2 linked regions of the Streptacidiphilus albus JL83 genome follow. The protein of the gene in region 1 interacts with the protein of each later gene in a pairwise test. Links are inferred from orthologs where the notes say so. Each region holds a gene or a part of one and is shown on either strand. Other genes may lie near its edges.

Region 1 (3,314 bases):
CTCGGCCTGCCCACTCCGCGCGACGAGCAGGGCAAGACGGTCCTCTTCATCTGGCAGGGCTCCTGGATCGCGGCGCTGGCCGTCGGTGCTCTCGTCTGGGGTCTGATCCTGTGGAGCGTGTACTTCCACCGGCGCAGCCGCAGCAAGGTCGAGGTCCCGCCGCAGTTCCGCTACAACATGCCCCTTGAGGCACTGTTCACAGTGGTTCCGCTGATCATGGTGTCGGTTTTCTTCTTCTACACCGCGCGGGACGAGGACTACCTCCTCAAGATCGACAAGCCTCAGCACGTCATCAACGTGGTGGGCTTCCAGTGGAGCTGGGCGTTCAACTACGAGCACTCGGTCAATCCGCAGGAGCAGTCCAGCACCGCCGGGGACAACGGTCCCGGCGCCTACGACATCGGCACCCCGGACGCGATTCCGACGCTGTGGCTGCCGCAGGGTCAGTCGGTCGAGTTCGAGCTGACCTCGCGTGACGTGATCCACGGCTTCTGGCCGGTCGACTTCCTCATGAAGATGGACGTCATCCCCGGTGTCGTGAACAAGTTCCAGGTGACGCCCACCCAGCTGGGCACCTTCAGTGGCAAGTGCACGGAGCTCTGCGGTGTCGACCACTCGCAGATGCTCTTCAACGTCAAGGTCGTCACCCCGGCGCAGTACGAAGCCCATATCGCCGCCCTGCGCGCGCTGGGCCAGAGCGGCGCGGTGCCCTCGGGCATCACGACCACGGGAGTGAACAACGCGAAATGACGATCCTCAACGAACCCCAGGGCCTCAGCGGTGGCACCGCTGTGGTGGGCCGGAAGCCTGCGCTCGAGCGCAAGTCCGGTACCCAGATCATCAAGTGGATGACCACCACTGACCACAAGACGATCGGCACCCTCTATCTGGTGACGTCGTTCGCGTTCTTCCTGGTCGGCGGTGTGCTGGCGCTCACCATGCGTGCGCAGCTGGCCCAGCCGAACGGTCAGGTGCTGACGAACGAGCAGTTCAACCAGGCGTTCACCATGCATGGCACGATCATGCTGCTGATGTTCGCCACCCCGCTCTTCGCCGGCTTCACCAACTGGATCATGCCGCTGCAGATCGGCGCGCCCGACGTGGCGTTCCCGCGGCTGAACATGTTCGCCTACTGGCTGTACCTGTTCGGCTCGCTGATCGCCGTCGGCGGCTTCCTCACCCCGCAGGGTGCGGCCGACTTCGGCTGGTTCGCCTACTCGCCGCTGTCGGACGCGGTCCGCTCGCCGGGTGTCGGCGCCGACATGTGGATCATGGGTCTGGCGCTCTCCGGCTTCGGCACCATCCTCGGCTCGGTGAACTTCATCACCACCATCCTCTGCATGCGTGCCCCCGGCATGACCATGTTCCGGATGCCGATCTTCGTCTGGAACGTCCTGCTGACGGCCGTTCTGGTGCTGCTCGCCTTCCCCGTGCTCGCGGCCGCGCTGCTGGCACTGGAAGCGGACAGAAAGTTCGGGGCGCACGTCTTCGACCCGGCCAACGGCGGCGCCATCCTCTGGCAGCACCTCTTCTGGTTCTTCGGTCACCCAGAGGTGTACATCATCGCCCTGCCGTTCTTCGGGATCATCTCCGAGGTCGTGCCGGTCTTCTCGCGGAAGCCGATGTTCGGCTACCAGAGCCTGATCGCGGCGACGATCGCCATCGCCGGTCTGTCCGTGACCGTGTGGGCCCACCACATGTACGTCACCGGCGCGGTGCTGCTGCCGTTCTTCTCCTTCATGACGTTCCTGATCGCGGTTCCGACCGGCGTCAAGTTCTTCAACTGGATCGGCACCATGTGGCGGGGCTCGCTGAGCTTCGAGACCCCGATGCTGTGGACCGTCGGCTTCCTGGTGACCTTCGTCTTCGGTGGTCTGACGGGCGTTCTGCTCGCCTCCCCGCCGATCGACTTCCACGTCTCGGACTCGTACTTCGTCGTGGCGCACTTCCACTACGTGGTGTTCGGCACCGTCGTCTTCGCGATGTTCGCCGGCTTCCACTTCTGGTGGCCGAAGATGACCGGCAAGATGCTCGACGAGCGCCTTGGCAAGATCACCTTCTGGACGCTGTTCATCGGCTTCCACACCACCTTCCTGGTGCAGCACTGGCTGGGCGCCGAGGGCATGCCGCGTCGCTACGCGACCTACCTGCCCTCCGACGGCTTCACCACGCTGAACACCATCTCGACCATCGGCTCCTTCCTGCTCGGCCTGTCGATCCTGCCGTTCCTCTACAACGTCTGGAAGACGGCGAAGTACGGCAAGAAGGTCGAGGTCGACGACCCGTGGGGCTACGGCCGTTCGCTGGAGTGGGCGACCTCCTGCCCGCCGCCGCGGCACAACTTCCTCACCCTCCCGCGCATCCGCTCCGAGTCCCCGGCGTTCGACCTGCACCACCCGGAGATCGCGGCGCAGGACTACCTGGAGAACCACGGCGAGGTGCCCGCGCACCTGATCGCCGCGCTCGAAGCCAAGTCCGCGATGGAAGAGGAGGCGGGTGACCGATGAGGGAACAGGGCAAGATCTTCGCTGGCTTCGCCGTCTTCGTCCTCGGCATCGCTATCTGGTACGGCATCTGGTCGAAGGACCCGACGGGTACCACCTGCCTGTTCCTGGCCTTCGGGCTGGGCTCGTTCATCGCCTTCTACCTGCTGTTCACCGCCAAGCGGGTGGACACCGGGGCCGGCGACAACCCGCAGGCCGAGGTCTCCGACGACGCCGGCGTGATGGGCTTCTTCAGCCCGCACAGCTGGCAGCCGCTCTCCCTGGGCATCGGCGGCGCGATGGCGTTCATGGGCGTCATCTTCGGCTGGTGGCTGCTGTACTTCTCGCTGCCGATCCTGTTCATCGGGATCTTCGGCTGGGTGTTCGAGTACTACCGGGGCGAGAACCAGACCCAGTGATCCACCGCTGAGTCGGTCGTTCCACCGCTGTACCGGCAGGGGCCGGACGTCGTGCACCACGGCGTCCGGCCCCTGCGGCGTTCACTCGCACGGGTGGCCTGCGAGTGGTGCTGTGTCCTATTTTTCATAGAATATGACAGTGTGTCGGCTGACGATGCGTCACCCGCAGCTCTGGAACATTCTGGAAGGGACCACGCCCATGAGGGCTCGTACTGTCGTAGCGGTCGCGGTCGTACTGGCACCGCTGGCCCTCTGCGGCTGCTCCGGCAGCAGGGCGGACCGGCTCTCCGCCGGGGACGTCGCCCGGATGGTGAACATCAGCCCGGCGGGGCGGCCGGGCACGGCCTCCGACGCCGTCCCGGCCGCGGCCCCCGGCGCCAACGCCTCCGCGTCCAAGGCCGCCGCCGGATCG
Region 2 (3,152 bases), 2.5 Mb from region 1 along the record:
CGTTGCCCGCCTTGAGCCAGAGGTTCCCGCCGACGTCCGCGGCCAGGGTCCGGCCGTCCGGCGAGTACGCCTCCGGCGCGACCAGGGTCGACTGCGGGAAGCCCGGAGCAACCGGGGTCAGCCCCTTGCCGTCGATGCCGATCCGGTAGAGCTGGTTGCCGTCGGTGCTCCTGTTCTCCACGTCGAAGAGCAGGTGCCGACCGTCCGGCGTGAAGATCGCCCGGTCGAAGGAGTAGGCGGTGCTCGGCAGCCGGTAGACGACCCGGCCGTGGGTGCCGTCCCGGTCCATCACGTGCAGCGCCAGCGGGGTGGTGATCGGCCCGCTCCCGGCGTCCGGCACCGCCGGTCCGATGTACGAGACCAGCCCGGCGTCGGGCGAGGCCGAGGGCTCGCAGCCGGCGCCGGTCGGGGTGAACTCGGCGACCTTGCCGGTGACCGGGTCGGTCGCCGACAGCGCGCACACCCCCGGGAACCCGTCGTCGGCCGTCCCGGAGATGATCTGCCCCTCGCTCGGACGCGCGGCGGATGCGGTGGCCGCCGTGGCGCTCGGCCCGGTGGCCGCCTCCGCGCCGGCGCCGGAGGCTCCCCACATCCCCGCCAGCAGCACCGCCGCCGTCACGAACGCACGCGCGCGCTGATTCCCCATGGCACTCCCCCCACCTGCGCGAGCACCGCTCTGACGCCCGCCACCGCTCCCGCCCCCTCACGCTTCCTCGACCCCCAGGGAACCGGGCAGCCCCTCGAACATATCCGCCACCAAATGCGGTCAGCAATACCGCTGTTGACTGATCCTCAGATCCGTTGGCGCACAGGGGCACGACCGGCGCACCCGCCCCGACGGCGCGCCGCCGCAGCCCGGGAACCCGCTATCAGGGTCGCGGCACGCCGTGACCGCCCCGGAATCAGTCACTCTGCTGCCGCGGGACAGATCAGCCCGTACAACGGACAGCGGCCGAGCAGGTCACCCTCCCAGGCGCTGAAGCTGGACTGCCGCATCGGCGAGGACCTGGTCCTGCTTGCAGAAGGTGAAGCGGACCTGGGTGCGGCCGGCTTCGGGGTCGTCGTAGAAGACGGAGTTGGGGATGGCGACCACGCCGCAGCGTTCGGGCAGCGCGCGGCAGAAGGCGTAGGCGTCCTTCTCGCCGAAGGGGGTGATGTCGGTGGTGATGAAGTAGGTGCCCTGGGGCTGGTAGACCTCGAAACCCGCCGCGCGCAGGCCGTCGGCCAGGAGGTCGCGCTTGCGGAGCAGGTCGGTGCGCAGGGTGGTGAAGTAGCCGTCCGGGAGCCGCAGGGCCTCTGCGACGGCGTACTGGAACGGGCCGGCGCTGACATAGGTCAGGTACTGCTTGGCGGTTCGGACGGCGGCGACCAACTCCCGCGAAGCCGTCACCCAGCCGACCTTCCAGCCGGTGAAGGAGAAGGTCTTGCCGGCGGAGGAGATGGAGACGGTGCGCTCGCGCATCCCGGGGAGGGCGGCGATGGGGTGGTGCGCGCCGCTGAAGACCAGGTGCTCGTAGACCTCGTCGGTGACCACCAGGAGGTCGTGCTCCACGGCCAGTTCGGCGATGGCGCTGAGCTCGTCCGGGGAGAGCACCATGCCGGTCGGGTTGTGCGGGGAGTTGAGCAGGAGCAGCCGGGTGCGCGGGGTGACCAGCGAGCGCAGCAGGTCGAGGTCGGGGCGGAAGTCCGGGGCGCGCAGGGTGAGCGGGACGCGGGTGGCGCCGGCCATGGCGATGCAGGCCGCGTAGGAGTCGTAGAACGGCTCGAAGGCGATCACCTCGTCACCGGGCTCCAGCAGCGCCAGCATCGCGGCGGCGATGGCCTCGGTCGCTCCGGCGGTGACCAGCACCTCGCCGTCGGGGTCGTAGGCGAGGCCGTAGAACCGCTGCTGGTGCTCGGCGATCGCCGCGCGCAGCTCGGGGATGCCGGGGCCGGGCGGGTACTGGTTGCCCCTGCCCTCGCGGATCGCGCGGACCGCCGCCTCGGCGATCTCGGCCGGGCCGTCGGTGTCCGGGAAGCCCTGGCCCAGGTTGATCGCGCCGGTCGCGGTGGCCAGCGCCGACATCTCCGCGAAGATCGTCGTCCCCAGCCCGTCGAGGCGTCGGTTCAGCAGCGGCCTTGCAGTCATCTTCGGCTCCTCGTGTGTGCGACTGCTGGCCATCCTCGGGCCGGGCCCGCGACCGCGACAAGCCCGGTCGGGTCACTGCGGCCGATCGGACGCCCGGGACGTGCGAGGAACCGTGGTCGGCCGAAGCCGGATCCCGGGCCGGTGGACGTACGGGAGAATGCCCGGGTGGACGAAGACCTTCTCGACAGCGCTCAGCAGCAGGCCGGGCGACGAACCAGGGGCGCTGCGAGGGCCGGCGCGGACCCGGCGGACGCATCGGCGCCGTCACGGCCGTCCGCCGGGCGCAGCGTGCTGCGCGCGCTGCGGGGTGCGGCGCTGCCACTCGCGGTGGCGGTCGCGTCCGCGCTGCTGAGCTGCCTGCTGATGAACTGGATGAAGACCCCGGGCGAGACCCTGGCCGGGCGGTTCCACGTCTGGGACGCGAGCTTCTACGTGCAGATCGCCGAGTCCGGCTATCCGCACGGCTACACCTACGGAGCCAACGGCCAGCTGTCCGGCAACAGCCTGGCGTTCTTCCCGCTCTACCCGCTGCTGATCCGGATCGTCCACCTGCTCACCGGGTTGGCCTTCGGCACCTCCGCCGTCGTCGTCGCCTGGCTCTGCGCGGCGGGTGCGGCCGTCGCCGTCCACCACCTGGTCGCCCGGCTGCACTCGGCCCGGGTGGCCGGCTTCGCGGTGGCGCTGGTGTTCTGCCAGCCGATGGCCGTGTCGCTGTGGATCGGCTACACCGAGAGCCTGTTCCTGCTGCTCGCGGCGGCGGCGCTGCTGGCGGTGCGGAAGGAGGCGTGGGTCTGGGCCGGTGTGCTCACCTGCCTGGCCGGGCTGACCCGGTCGACCGGGGTCGCCGTCGCGGCGGCACTGGTCGTCGGCGTGCTGCTGGCCGCGCGCCGGGAGCGGTCGCTGCGCCCGCGGATGCTGGTGGGCTGCCTGCTCGGCTGCGTCGGGATGCCCGTCTACCTGCTGTGGGTCGGTCTGCGGGTGGGCCAGCTGGACGGCTGGGCGCGGATCCAGAGCGCCGGCTGGA

What was found.
Region 2: the proteins of ctaD (region 1) and BS75_RS20285 interact in binary tests that used the Escherichia coli proteins (3 or more experiments, as listed by UniProt). The link is inferred for Streptacidiphilus albus JL83 from one-to-one orthologs.

Annotation. Positions count from the first base shown.
Region 1 is NZ_JQML01000001.1:2,175,290-2,178,603, reverse strand. The notes cover bases 128-3,126. They hold ctaD (aa3-type cytochrome oxidase subunit I), read left to right. Parts: upstream 128-746; coding sequence 747-2,507; downstream 2,508-3,126. Other genes in these bases: BS75_RS09425 (L,D-transpeptidase), read left to right, coding at 3,102-3,126; BS75_RS09430 (cytochrome c oxidase subunit 4), read left to right, coding at 2,504-2,902; ctaC (aa3-type cytochrome oxidase subunit II), read left to right, coding at 128-750. In the rest of the region: more of ctaC, read left to right, coding at 1-127; more of BS75_RS09425, read left to right, coding at 3,127-3,314. UniProt on the Escherichia coli protein: Cytochrome bo(3) ubiquinol oxidase is the terminal enzyme in the aerobic respiratory chain of E.coli that predominates when cells are grown at high aeration.
Region 2 is NZ_JQML01000001.1:4,671,162-4,674,313, forward strand. What follows is about bases 46-2,882. They hold BS75_RS20285 (pyridoxal phosphate-dependent aminotransferase), read right to left. Parts: upstream 2,129-2,882; coding sequence 962-2,128; downstream 46-961. Other genes in these bases: BS75_RS20280 (WD40 repeat domain-containing protein), read right to left, coding at 46-646; BS75_RS20290 (mannosyltransferase family protein), read left to right, coding at 2,294-2,882. Also shown: more of BS75_RS20280, read right to left, coding at 1-45; more of BS75_RS20290, read left to right, coding at 2,883-3,152. UniProt on the Escherichia coli protein: Shows aminotransferase activity with methionine and histidine as substrates, and to a lesser extent also with phenylalanine.